Regions from separate parts of the Mesorhizobium kamtschaticum genome, predicted to be linked through region 3. Evidence: predicted binding sites of a transcription regulator. Region 3 holds the regulator's gene; each other region holds the start of a gene.

Region 1 (4,154 bases), 3.6 Mb from region 3:
GAAGGTGCCGACGATCGTCAAGGACCGCCCAATCCGTGATGACGACGAGAACGCGGTCATCATGAAGCTCGACAAGTTCCGTCACTTCCAGATGCCGGCCGACGCCATCTCTTTCGCCGACAAGTTGCCGACCGTGGTCTGGCGCGGCGATCTCAACAATCCGATCAGGACACGGTTTCTGCAAGCGGCGCGCGACCTGCCATTCTGCGATGCCGGCTCGCACAAGCCCAACGCGCCGGCCGAATACGCCAAGCCCTTTCTCAGCATCAGCCAGCACCAGCGCTATCGCTACATCGTCTCGCTCGAGGGCAATGACGTGGCGACCAACCTGAAATGGATCTTGAACTCGAAGTCGCTCTGCCTGATGCCGCCGCCGACCTACGAGACATGGTTCGCGGAGCGGCAGCTCGAAGCCAATGTGCACTATGTGCCGCTCGATCCGGATTTCGCTGATCTCGGCGAAAAGGTGGCTTATTTCGAAAGGCACCCGGCGAAGGCAGAGCGCATCATCGCGGCCGCGAATGGCTATTGCCGGATATTCAACGACGAACAGACCGAACAGGCGATCTCGCTTCTGGTGCTCTACAAATATTTCGTGCTGAGCGGCCAGATCAAGCCGGATGCCGAGGTCTGGCGCTACATTATGGGATAAGCAATTCCCGCGTCAAAAGGTGGGGACCGGCGAGCCTGGACCCGCCGGCCTCTCGTCAAACCTGTACCTATACGCCGCTTCGGTCAATCACGAGATCGGCAGCACCGAAGCGAGCCTTTGCCGTCAGTTGCTGGTGCCAGTACGGGTAGAGCAAAGGCGGACGGCTGACCGCGTCGAGGCGCTGGCGTTCCTCAGGGCTGAGCTCCAGGCTTGCTGCCGCGAGATTGTCCTTGAGCTGGACATCGTTGCGGGCGCCGATCACCAGCGAGGAGACGGCAGGGCGGCCGAGCAGCCAGGCAAGCGCCACTTGCGCCGCCGACACGCCGCGGGCCTTGCCGATCTCGACCAGCACATCGACGATCCGCCACAGCCGGTCCTCGTCGCGGATCGGCGGTTCGGACCAGCCGGCGAGCTGCCGCGCGGTCGGGCTGTCGCGGCGGTATTTGCCCGACAGCAAGCCGCCGGCGAGCGGGCTCCACACCAGCACGCCCAGTCCCTGGTCGACCGAAATCGGCAGCAGCTCGTATTCGGCCTCGCGAGCCTCCAGCGTGTAGTGGATCTGCTGGGTGACGAAGCGCTGCTGGTGACGGCTGTCGCTGGTGGCGAGCGCCTTCATCACCTGCCAGCCGGACCAGTTGGAGCAGCCGATATAGCGCACCTTGCCCTGGCTGACCAAAGTGTCGAGCGCGGCGACCGTTTCCTCGACCGGGGTAAGGCCGTCCCATTGGTGGACGAAATAGATGTCGATGACATCGGTCTTCAGCCGCTTCAGGCTCCTTTCACATTCGCGGATCAGATGGTGGCGCGACAGGCCTTCGTCGTTCGGCCCGCTGCCGATCCGCATGCGCGCCTTGGAGGCGATCAGCACATCGTTCTTGCGCTTGCCGCCAAGCGCCTCGCCGATGATCTCCTCCGACAGGCCGTTCGAATAGACATTGGCGGTGTCGATGAGATTGATGCCGGCGTCGATGCACATGTCGATCATCCGCTTGGCTTCGGTAAGATCGCTGTTGCCGACCGCGGCGAATGGCCCGGTGCCACCGAAGGTCATGGTGCCCAGGGTCAGTGTCGAAACCTTCAGGCCTGAACGGCCGAGAGTACGGTATTCCATGTTAGTCCTCGCGATTGTGTTGAATTGGGGCGCCGCCAAAGGGCAGCCCGGAATGCGACCAGGCATTTGTAGGACAATTTGGTCGGCTTGTCGCCATGCCAGGACGACGGATCGATCGTACCTCGCGGGATTGGCAGTGACGGCAATGGCGCTCGGGCTGCAATAAAACCGTCACTGCCGGCCTATATTGAATTCGGCTAAGGTGTTTCCATTCCAGGCCGCAGGCCAGCAGTTTGGGGTGCCGGACATGAACCGACAGGCTTGCAAGCGGAGCGACCGATATGACCGAGCTGAGACAGAATTCTCCCGCCAAGGACTGGCTTGAAGCCGAACTCGCCGACACGCTCGACGAAGATTATGAGCTCGAAATGTCGGAGCCGGCGCTGTCGATGGAGATCGCCAAGATCTATAAGAACGCGCATCCGCCTTCGATCGATCGCATGCAATATTTTCGTGACCTGATCAGCCTGCAGTCGGAATTGATCAAGCTGCAGTCCTGGGTCGCCTATCACAAGAAGAAGCTGGTGGTGATCTTCGAGGGCCGCGACTCCGCCGGCAAGGGCGGCGTCATCAAGCGGATCACCCAGCGGCTCAATCCGCGCATCTGCCGCGTCGTGGCGCTGCCGGCGCCGACCGAGCGCGAGAAGTCGCAATGGTATTTCCAGCGCTATGTGCCGCATCTGCCGGCAGGTGGCGAGATCGTGCTGTTCGACCGCTCCTGGTACAACCGCTCCGGCGTCGAACGGGTGATGGGATTTGCCGATGGAGGTCAGGTCGAGGAATTTTTCCGCGACGTGCCGGAGTTTGAGCGCATGCTGGTGCGCTCGGGCATCACCGTGGTCAAATACTGGTTCTCGATCACCGATGAGGAACAGCAGATGCGCTTCCTGATGCGCATCCACGACCCGATGAAGCAATGGAAGCTGTCGCCCATGGATTTGCAGTCGCGCGTGCGCTGGGAGCAGTACACCAAGGCCAAGGAAGAGACCTTCGCCCGCACCAACATTCCCGAAGCGCCCTGGTTCATCGTCGAGGGCAACGACAAGAAGCGGGCGCGGCTGAACTGCATCGATCATCTGCTCAAGCAGATGCCGTATGAAGAGGTGCCGCACGAGGAGATCACGCTGCCGGAACGCGTCTTCAATCCCGAATACGAACGCCAGACGCTGCCGCGCGAGCTTTACGTGCCGGAGAAGTATTGAGGGGTTCTTCCTTCTCCCCGTTTACTGACGGGGAGAGGGAGCTGTCGTTACGTCCGCTTGATGACCACATGCGTGGCGAGCGCCGTCGCCACCTGCTCGGTGCACTGGTAGCCCAGCTTCAGCATATCAATCCCGGCAAAAAGGTTCTCGCCTCTGCCAAGCAGCACCGGCGAGATTGCCAGATGCATCTCGTCGATCAACCTCTCCTGCAGATATTGCCGAATAGTGGCGACGCCGCCACCAACCCGCACATCCTTGCCATCAGCCGCCGCCTTCGCCTGGTCGAGCGCCGAATGGATGCCGTCGGTGACGAAATAAAAGGTCGTGCCACCTTCCATCGTGATGGGCGCACGCTCGTGGTGCGTCAGCACGAAAACCGGTACATGGTAGGGCGGGTTGTCGCCCCACCAGCCTTTCCAGCTGTCGTCAGGCCATTCGCCGCGGATCGGCCCGAACATGTTGCGGCCAAGGATCCAGGCGCCGACATTCTCGAAGCTGCGCGCCGCGAACGCCTCGTTGATGTCGGTGGTGCCGCCATCTTGTCTGAGCACCATCTCACGGAAGGTGCGAGTGTCGACAAACCACTTGTGCAAGGATTCCCCGCCGACGCCGAGCGGATTTTTCAGATCCTGATCAGGGCCAGCGCCATAGCCGTCGAGCGATAGGGTGAAAGCGTTGACGCGAAGTTTGGGCATGGAGATACTCCTCGATAACCAATTATGTTTTGCAAGCGGTTTCTTGTAGCAAACCGATTGCAGATCACAAGCGGTGTTCCCCACGATGCAGACACGTCCTGACATCGTCGCCAAGTGACGTCCGGAATGTTGCGTAGTGATGCGCTGGGGTGGCCACTGGTGGCCGCCGAAACAGCCGCGATATCAGGCTATTCGCCGGTGAGTTCCATGAAGCGGATGTGGTTGCTGAACGGGTCGATGACCTCGACCGTCAGCCTTCCGTCCTCCTGTTCCAGACCAGGCTTCATGTAGCGGTAGTCCTTGGCCGCAAGCTCTTTGTGAAAGTCGCGGATGCCTTTCATGTAGACGACCATGTTGCCGCCCGGCGTCGCGTCGCCGGCATGTTCGGACAAATGCAGGACAAGGTTGCCGCGCGAGACCTGCGTATAAAGCGGGAAGTTGTCGCCGTAGCGGTGCTCCCAGTCCGCGGCGAAGCCGAGGTAGCCGAGATAGAA
Region 2 (4,154 bases), 1.9 Mb from region 3:
GCCATGCAGGAGAACGGCCGCATCGGCATGTCGGAACTTGGCCGAAGGGTCGGCCTGTCGCAACCGGCAACCTCCGAGCGGGTCAAGCGGCTGGAGGAGCGCGGCGTCATTGCCGGCTACACCGCGGTGATCGATCCGACGGCGCTGGGTCTCGGCATGATGGCCATCATCCGCGTGCGCACCACGCATGAGCACATCCGCCCGTGCCTGAAGCAGTTCGCCGAAATGCCTGAGATTACCGAGGTGCATCGGCTGACCGGCGAGGATTGCTTCATCCTGAAGGTGGTCGTGCCCTCGCCCGCCCACCTTGAAACCATCGTCGACGCCGTGGCGCGCCATGGTGCGGTCACCACGGCGCTGGTGCTGCGCAGCGAGACGCCGAAGCCGATCGGCCGCCCGCTGATCCGGCGATCAGGCGGTTAGCGGCCCAAGCCTACCGGCTGAGGTCAAGCGCCGCACTCAGATCCCCCATCGGCGGCTGGTCGTTGTTGCGCAGCGCCTTGTCGCGGGCGACGATGCCGGTCAGCACCGGCAGATCAAAGCGCGCGGTGATGAAGCGCAGGATCGACGTCGTGTCGTACTGCGTGTGGTCGACCGTACCCATCTTCGCATAGGGCGAGATGATGAAGGCCGGGATGCGGTTGCCGGGTCCCCAGCGGTCGGCCTTGGGCGGCGCGACATGATCCCAGAAGCCGCCATTCTCGTCATAGGTGACGACCACCAGCATGTGGCCCCATTGCGGGCTCTTCTCCAGATGCGCGACGAGGTCGGCCAGATGCTGGTCGCCGCTCGCCACATCGGTATAGCCGCCGTGCTCGTTGAGATTGCCTTGCGGCTTGTAGAAGCTGACGGCCGGCAGCTTGCCGTCATCGATCGCCTTGATGAATTCGGCGCCGTCCAGGCCGCCATCCCTGAGATGCGCGGTCCGCGCGGCGGTGCCGGGCGCATAGGCGGCGAAATAGTTGAACGGCTGGTGGTGGAACTGGAAGTTCGGCACCGGCGTCGCGTTCTTGCCATCGAGCGTCGCTTGCCAGGCGCCGGAATACCAGGCCCAGTCGATGCCTTTGAGTGACAGGAGATCGCCGATGGTGATGTCGTGCTGCGGCGGCAGTGTAGTCGGCTGCGCCGGATCGGCCAAGGCCTTGTCACCGCCTTCGACCGGCTTGTTGGCGCTCGGCTGATAAGGCGGCTGCATGGTGTTGACGGCGTAGAAGTCGGGCGTGATGGCGCCGTCATTGACGAATTTCGGCACACCGCCGAGCGCCGAGGCCGGCGAATTGTCGGCCACCTTCAGCGTCTTGCCATCCGCCTCGACGACGGCGATCTGCCCTTTCACCGGGCTGGTGTCGGCATGCGGATAGACCGGCACGCAGGCGCAGGCGAGCTGGAAATGGTTGAGGAACGAGCCGCCAAAGGCGCCCTGGAAGAAATTGTCGGCCAGCACGTATTTCTTCGCCACCGCCCACATCGGCAGGCCGGAGCCGTCATAATGGCCCATCACCAGCCCGCCGGCATCGGCCCAGGCGACGAACTTGTCGTTCCGGCCAGCGTCGATCTGCATCTGCTCCTGGTAGAAGCGGTGCCAGAGGTCGCGCGTGATGACGGAGGTCTTCTCGTTGAAGCCGGCAGCGTCGTCGATGGCGAAGCTGGCATTGCTGAGATGCGCCGACTGCGCCTCGGTCACAACAGGCGTCACCCCCTTGCCGGTCAGCCCACCCCAGGCCGGCGGCAGTTCGGTGAGCGGCTTGCCGTCACGGTCAAGCTGACGCACCTGGTCGGCCGAGACATTGGCCAGCCCATTGGCGCCGGGGAAACCACCATAGAGATTATCGAAGCTGCGGTTCTCGGCATAGATGACGACGACGGTGTCGATCTTGTCGTAACCGGGAGGGGCGGCGTGGGCAGCAGTGGCGAACGATGCCAGCGCCGTCGAGGCGAGGCAAAGCGAGAGAAAAGACCTGGTCATGGGAAGATGCCTCGTGGCTAGGGGATGGCTGGAGGAATTTTTCGACGCTAGGGCTGGTGCTTGTCAGCTTTGTGACATCTCGGCGTGTGCATGTGGATAGCAGGAAACGCCAGCCCGACAGCGCCCCCTCTGTCCTGCCGGACATCTCCCCCACGAGGGGGGAGATTGGCAGCTTTCGCGACCGCGCCTTTTCAAACTTTGGTGATTGGCGAAAGCCGAGACGACATCCAATCTCCCCCCGTGTGGGGGAGATGTCCGGCAGGACAGAGGGGGGCGCGAGGGAACGCAGCGCAGACGAAGTTGAACCTCACCAGCGGTCATCAATCCGTAGCAATACACTTCTAGCCAAGGGCAAACGGACTGGACTGCCCATGACACGATGGAAATCCGCTGCCTTCGCAACTTTTGCCGGCATCACGATCTTATGGCCAGCCGACGGCCTGCCAGCGGGCAGCGTCCACCCCGGCCCGCTATCGCGCGCCGACGCCTTCGCCAGGGCGCAGGCACTGACCGCGCTTGGCAAAAAGATGTTCTTCGACCCGGCGCTGTCGGCGTCGGGCAAGCAGGCCTGTTCGTCCTGCCATGACCCGCACCACGCCTTCGGCCCGGCCTCGGCCTCGCCGGTCGAGATGGGCGGGTCAAACCTCGACCAGCCGGGCGTGCGCGCCGTGCCCTCGCTGCGCTACCTGCAGGCCGCGCCCGCCTTCACCGAGCATTTCTACGATTCCGAAGACGAGGGCGATGAGAGCGTCGACAATGGCCCGACCGGCGGCCTGACCTGGGACGGCCGCGCCGACCATGGCAAGGACCAAGCGAAGATCCCCCTGCTCTCGCCCTTCGAGATGGCCAACAAGGATGAGGCCGCCGTCGCCGCCGCCTTGCGCAAGTCAGCCTATGCCGAAGAGTTCAAAGCAACCTTCGGCGACGAGGTGTTCGATCATCCGGGTGACGCCTTCGACGCCGCCGCCGAGGCGCTCGGCACCTTCGAGCAGAGTGCCGCCGATTTCTATCCCTATTCCAGCCGCTACGACGCTTTCCTCGCCGGCAAGGCCGAGCTCACGGCACAGGAAATGCGCGGCCGCGCGCTGTTCGAGGACGGGACCAAGGGCAATTGCGCCAGCTGCCATCTCAGCGAACCGGCCAATGACGGCGAGCCGCCGCAATTCACCGATTTCGGCCTGATCGCCATCGCCGTGCCGCGCAATGCGGCGATCCCGGCCAATGCCGATCCCAGCTATATCGATCTCGGCCTGTGCGGCCCGCTGCGCACCGACTTCCACGGCCGCAGCGAATATTGCGGCCTGTTCAAGACGCCGACCCTGCGCAACGTCGCGCTGCGCAAAAGCTTCTTCCACAACGGCACCTTCCACACGCTGCGCGACGCCGTCGCCTTCTACGTTAGCCGCGACACCGACCCCGGCCATTGGTACCCCAGAAATGCCGACGGCACGGTCAATAAATATGACGATCTGCCAAAGGCTTACTGGCCGAACTTAAATCAGGATCCGCCCTTCAACGGCAAAAAGCCCGGCGACAAGCCGGCGCTGAACGACGCCGAGATCGACGATATCGTCGCGTTTCTCGGCACGCTCACCGACGCCGATCAGCAGGCGGTGCCAGCGAACTGAACCGCCCTGCCCATTTTGGCCTGCCCGCTGGCGAAAGAAAGGGTTCTGGATTTGCCGGATTTGATGCGCCGCAACGCTTGGGACCGGTAAAGAAAGACATATCCCATTAGCGCTTCCTAAACCGCTCTACGATAACCCTCGTCACTCGATGGTGGGACTCTGATGAACGCATTCAGGCGAGCGGCCGGATTTGTTGTGATCCTGTTGACCGGCGCGGCGACGCTGGCGGCGTTGCATATCGATGCCCAGCGAAACTTCGCGCTGGCCAAGGAGCGCTATCTCGAGAATTCCCAGGCAGCTTCCAGAGCGACGGCCAAGACCGTCGAAGACGCCTTGCGGGCCGTCTATGAAAATGTGCGGACCTTGACCTATCTGCCCAGCGTCCGAAACCTCGACCGGCACGGCACCAATCTGGGCGACGAAGGCCGCGCGACAATCCAGCAGATCTACAACAACCTCGCCAACAACGTCTCCATTTCCGAGGTTTACTTCCTGCCGCTGGATTTCAACCCGGACCGCTTCGATGCGGTGACCGGCAAGCTCGAGGAGCCGATCCTCCA
Region 3 (4,154 bases):
CATGACCATCATCGGCATCATCGTCGGCACGCCGATCGGTGTGCTGGCCGGCACCTACATGGCTGAATACGGCCGTTTCTCGAAACTCACCACCGTGGTGCGCTTCATCAACGACATCCTTCTGTCGGCGCCGTCGATCATTATCGGCCTGTTCGTCTATGAGCTGATGGTGCGGCCTATGGGGCACTTCTCGGCGATCGCCGGCGCCGTCGCGCTTGCCATCCTGGTCATCCCGGTCGTCGTGCGCACCACTGAAGATATGCTCAACCTGGTGCCCAACGCCTTGCGCGAAGCCGGCACCGCGATCGGTGCGCCGCGCTGGGTGGTCATCAAGTCGGTTGCCTACCGCGCCGCAATGTCGGGCATCGTCACCGGCATATTGCTGGCCATCGCCCGCATCTCCGGCGAGACGGCACCCCTTCTTTTCACGGCGCTGAACAACCAGTTCTGGTCGAGCAATCTCAACGCGCCGATGGCCAGCCTGCCAGTCACCATCTTCCAGTTCGCTCTCAGCCCTTACGAGGAATGGCAGCAGCTGGCCTGGACTGGCGCACTCATCATCACATTGACGGTTCTCGCGCTCAGCATCGTTGCGCGCAGCCTGACCGGACGCAGAGAGGACAAATGAGCCAGATGTTGTCTCCAGACATGACGATCGCCGCCGAGGCAGCCGCCAAGGTAAAGATCGAGGTCAAGAACCTCAACTTCTACTACGGCCAGTCGAAGGCGCTGAAGGATATCACGCTATCGCTGCCCGAGCGCAGTGTCACCGCCTTCATCGGACCGTCGGGTTGCGGAAAGTCGACGCTGCTGCGCGTCTTCAACCGCATCTATGAACTCTATCCCAAGCAGACCGCCGAGGGCCAGGTGCTGCTCGACGGTCAGAACGTTCTCGACCGTTCGCAAGACCTCAACCTGCTGCGCACCAAGATCGGAATGGTGTTCCAGAAGCCGACGCCGTTCCCGATGTCGATCTATGAGAACATCGCCTTCGGCGTCAGGCTCTATGAGAAGATCAGCAAGGCCGAGATGGACGGCCGCGTTGAGCAGGCGCTGAAGCGCGCAGCCCTGTGGAACGAGGTCAAGGACAAGCTCAATGCCAGCGGCCTCAGCCTGTCAGGCGGGCAGCAGCAGCGGCTGTGCATCGCCCGTACCGTGGCCGTGAAGCCGGAAGTCATCCTGCTCGACGAGCCGGCCTCGGCGCTCGACCCGCTGTCGACCGCCAAGATCGAGGAGCTGATCGACGAGCTGCAGGCCGACTACACGATCGTCATCGTCACCCACAACATGCAGCAGGCGGCGCGCGTCTCGAAGCAGACTGCTTTCATGTATCTGGGCGAACTGGTCGAGTTCGACAAAACCGAGAAGATCTTCACGTCGCCTCGCGAGAAGCGCACGCAAGACTACATCACCGGCCGCTTCGGCTGATCTCACGCATACGAGGACCAGGATCATGGCCGAACACACAGTCGCAGCCTTCGACGAGGATCTCGGACAGATCAGCAGGCTGATCAGCGACATGGGCGATCTAGCCGGCTCGATGGTCGGTGGCGCCACCAAGGCGCTGCTGAATTCCGACAATGCGCTGGCACAGCGCGTGGTCTCCGACGATGCCATCATGGACGCGCGCCAGCGCGAACTCGACGACCGCGCCATCACGCTGATCGCCAAGCGCCAGCCAATGGCCGACGATCTGCGTCATGTCGTCGGCTCGATCCGCATGGCTGGCGATCTCGAGCGCATTGGCGACCTTGCCAAGAACATCGCCAAGCGCGTCGGCACCGTCGGTCTCAGCGCCACGCCGCGCGACCTGTCGCATTCCATCGACGCTATGGCACAGCTGGTGCTGATCCAGGTGCAGGGCGTGATCGAAGAGTATGCGGCGCGCGATGCCGCGGCACTGGCGAAGCTGCGCGCCGACGACGAACGCATCGACGTCAAATACACCTCCGTCTTCCGCGAACTGCTGACCTACATGATGGAGGATCCGCGCAACATCACGGCTTGCACGCATCTGCTGTTCTGCGCCAAGAATCTCGAACGCATCGGCGACCACGTGACCAACATTGCCGAAAACGCCTACTATGTCCTGACCGGCACGCAGTTGCCCGCTAATCGTCCCAAGCAGGACGAGACGGCGATGTCGGCGCCCGCGGCCTGACGCAAGAGGTGACCAATCGATGATCGCGCCACGCATTATGGTGGTGGAGGATGAGGAGCCGCTGGGGGTGCTGCTCCGTTACAATCTTGAATCCGAAGGCTACCAGGTGGAGGTGGTGCCGCGCGGCGACGAGGCTGAAATCCGCCTGCAGGAGAACGTGCCCGACCTTCTGGTGCTCGACTGGATGGTGCCGGCGGTGTCCGGCATCGAACTCTGTCGGCGCCTGCGGATGCGGCCCGAGACCGAGCGGCTGCCGATCATCATGCTGACCGCGCGGGGTGAAGAAAGCGACCGCGTACGTGGGCTCTCCACCGGCGCCGACGACTATCTGGTCAAGCCGTTCTCGACGCCGGAATTCATGGCTCGCGTCAAGGCGCTGCTGCGCCGCGCCAAGCCGGAAGTTCTGTCCAGTGTGCTCAAGGTCGGCGACATCGTGCTCGACCGTGAATCGCACCGGGTCTATCGCAAGAAGAGCGAGATCCGGCTCGGGCCGACCGAATTCCGTCTGCTCGAATTCATGATGCGCCATCCCGGCCGCGTGTTCTCGCGCAGCCAGCTGCTCGACAATGTCTGGGGCGAGACGATCTACATCGACGAGCGCACGGTGGACGTGCATGTCGGCCGGCTGCGCAAGGCGGTCAACAATGGCCGCATGCCGGACGTCATCCGCACCATCCGCGGTGCGGGCTACGCTATTCGGGAAGATTAGACGGCGGTCTGGGGTTCACTCGGTGCCTTCCAGGCGAGACAGCGCAGCCCAAAGCGCGTCGAATTCAGCTTTGGTGATCTCGCGGACTTGCCAGTCACCTTGCTCGACCTCTTCTACTGTCGGCAGTTCCCCTTCGGGCAGGTGATCGCCGTTGAGGCCTCCGGGATATGCGAGGAGCACGCGACCATCGGCGTATACGTGGATTGCCCGACAACCAAGGTTCTCAGCATCGCATTCGAAATAGTACACGACTGGCAGATCCGGGTCTCCGGACGAGACATTCATGAGCCAGTGAACGGGAGGGCCGAAGTCCGGCAGGTAATATGTCACGCCAAGTCGGTTCTTGTAGCTCTTCATCATGGACATCGGTCGTGCTCAGGCCACGCTCTTTCCGGCGCCAGCTCGTGCCTGCACGCCCGGTGCGAAAATCTCCTGGTCGACGAAGGTCAGCGCACGCATGGCGCAGCCCTCGCGGATCAGCGGCAGTTCGTTCGGTTCGGTGTCGAAGGAAATCGATTTCGAGTGCTGGCCGCCGGCGGTCTGGGCGATGGCCTCGCGCAATGCCGGCTCGATCAGGTCGAAGGCGGCGGCACTGACGCCGACCATGGCGACGGGTGCGGGATCGATCAGCGCGAACAGGCTGCCGAGGCCATAGCCCAGTGCCTCGCCGGCCTTGCGGTAGGCTTCGCGCTCAGGTCCGTCTCTTTCCCTTGCGGTGGCGGCGAGTGCCCGCATCTGCGTGTCGCTGACGTCGGCGACCGGCTCGGTGTCCTCACTGAGCTGCCTGGCGTTGCGCCAGATGGCATAGTTGCCGGCATAGGCCTCGACGCAGCCGCGGCGCCCGCAGCGGCAGAGCGCGCCGCCTGGCCGGTGGATCATGTGGCCGAACTCGCCGCCCGAGGAATGAGTGCCGGTGAACAGCTCGCCCTTCAGCACCAGGCCCATGCCGATGCCGTGCGACAGAAGGATGGCGATGAAGTCGTCGCGGTAGCGCTCGGGATCGCGCCAGCGCAGCGCCACCGCCATCATGTTGCAGTCGTTCTCCATGGTGGCGGGGATGCGGAACTCGGCTTCGAGTATGTCGGCGAAGGCGATGTCGGTCTGCGGCGTGATCGGCGACCAGAGCATCGCCCGGGCCTCGGTGTCGGTGATGCCCTGGATCGCCAGCGCGATGCGAGCGACGCTGCGCACGTCGATATCGGGATCGTCGAGGCGCCGCCGTACGATGGCGACGCATTCGCCGATCAGCGCTTCGCGCGACATGGTCAGCGTGTCCAGCCGGCG

The links. Region 3 encodes PhoB, which activates phosphate uptake and scavenging genes when phosphate is short. Its sites were predicted from a motif close to TGTCATNNANCTGTCAT; they were not measured.
Region 1: ppk2 (polyphosphate kinase 2) is a predicted target of PhoB. The motif match lies at 1,922-1,938, and genes of this name have one in related genera.
Region 2: AC0V7N_RS18300 (acid phosphatase) is a predicted target of PhoB. The motif match lies at 2,027-2,043, and genes of this name have one in related genera.

Annotation. Positions count from the first base shown of each region.
Region 1 is NZ_CM149691.1:5,343,520-5,347,673, reverse strand. Features, by position in the region: gene AC0V7N_RS26715 (glycosyl transferase family 90) at 1-652, shown strand, start outside; gene AC0V7N_RS26710 (aldo/keto reductase) at 720-1,763, opposite strand; gene ppk2 (polyphosphate kinase 2) at 2,045-2,965, shown strand; gene AC0V7N_RS26700 (dihydrofolate reductase family protein) at 3,013-3,660, opposite strand; gene AC0V7N_RS26695 (glyoxalase superfamily protein) at 3,849-4,154, opposite strand, start outside.
Region 2 is NZ_CM149691.1:3,701,948-3,706,101, reverse strand. Features, by position in the region: gene AC0V7N_RS18305 (Lrp/AsnC family transcriptional regulator) at 1-423, shown strand, start outside; gene AC0V7N_RS18300 (acid phosphatase) at 434-1,966, opposite strand; gene AC0V7N_RS18295 (cytochrome-c peroxidase) at 2,338-3,594, shown strand; gene AC0V7N_RS18290 (EAL domain-containing protein) at 3,757-4,154, shown strand, end outside.
Region 3 is NZ_CM149691.1:1,790,665-1,794,818, forward strand. Features, by position in the region: gene pstA (phosphate ABC transporter permease PstA) at 1-628, shown strand, start outside; gene pstB (phosphate ABC transporter ATP-binding protein PstB) at 625-1,428, shown strand; gene phoU (phosphate signaling complex protein PhoU) at 1,454-2,161, shown strand; gene phoB (phosphate regulon transcriptional regulator PhoB) at 2,181-2,870, shown strand; gene AC0V7N_RS08820 (DUF6881 domain-containing protein) at 2,886-3,230, opposite strand; gene AC0V7N_RS08825 (ROK family protein) at 3,246-4,154, opposite strand, start outside.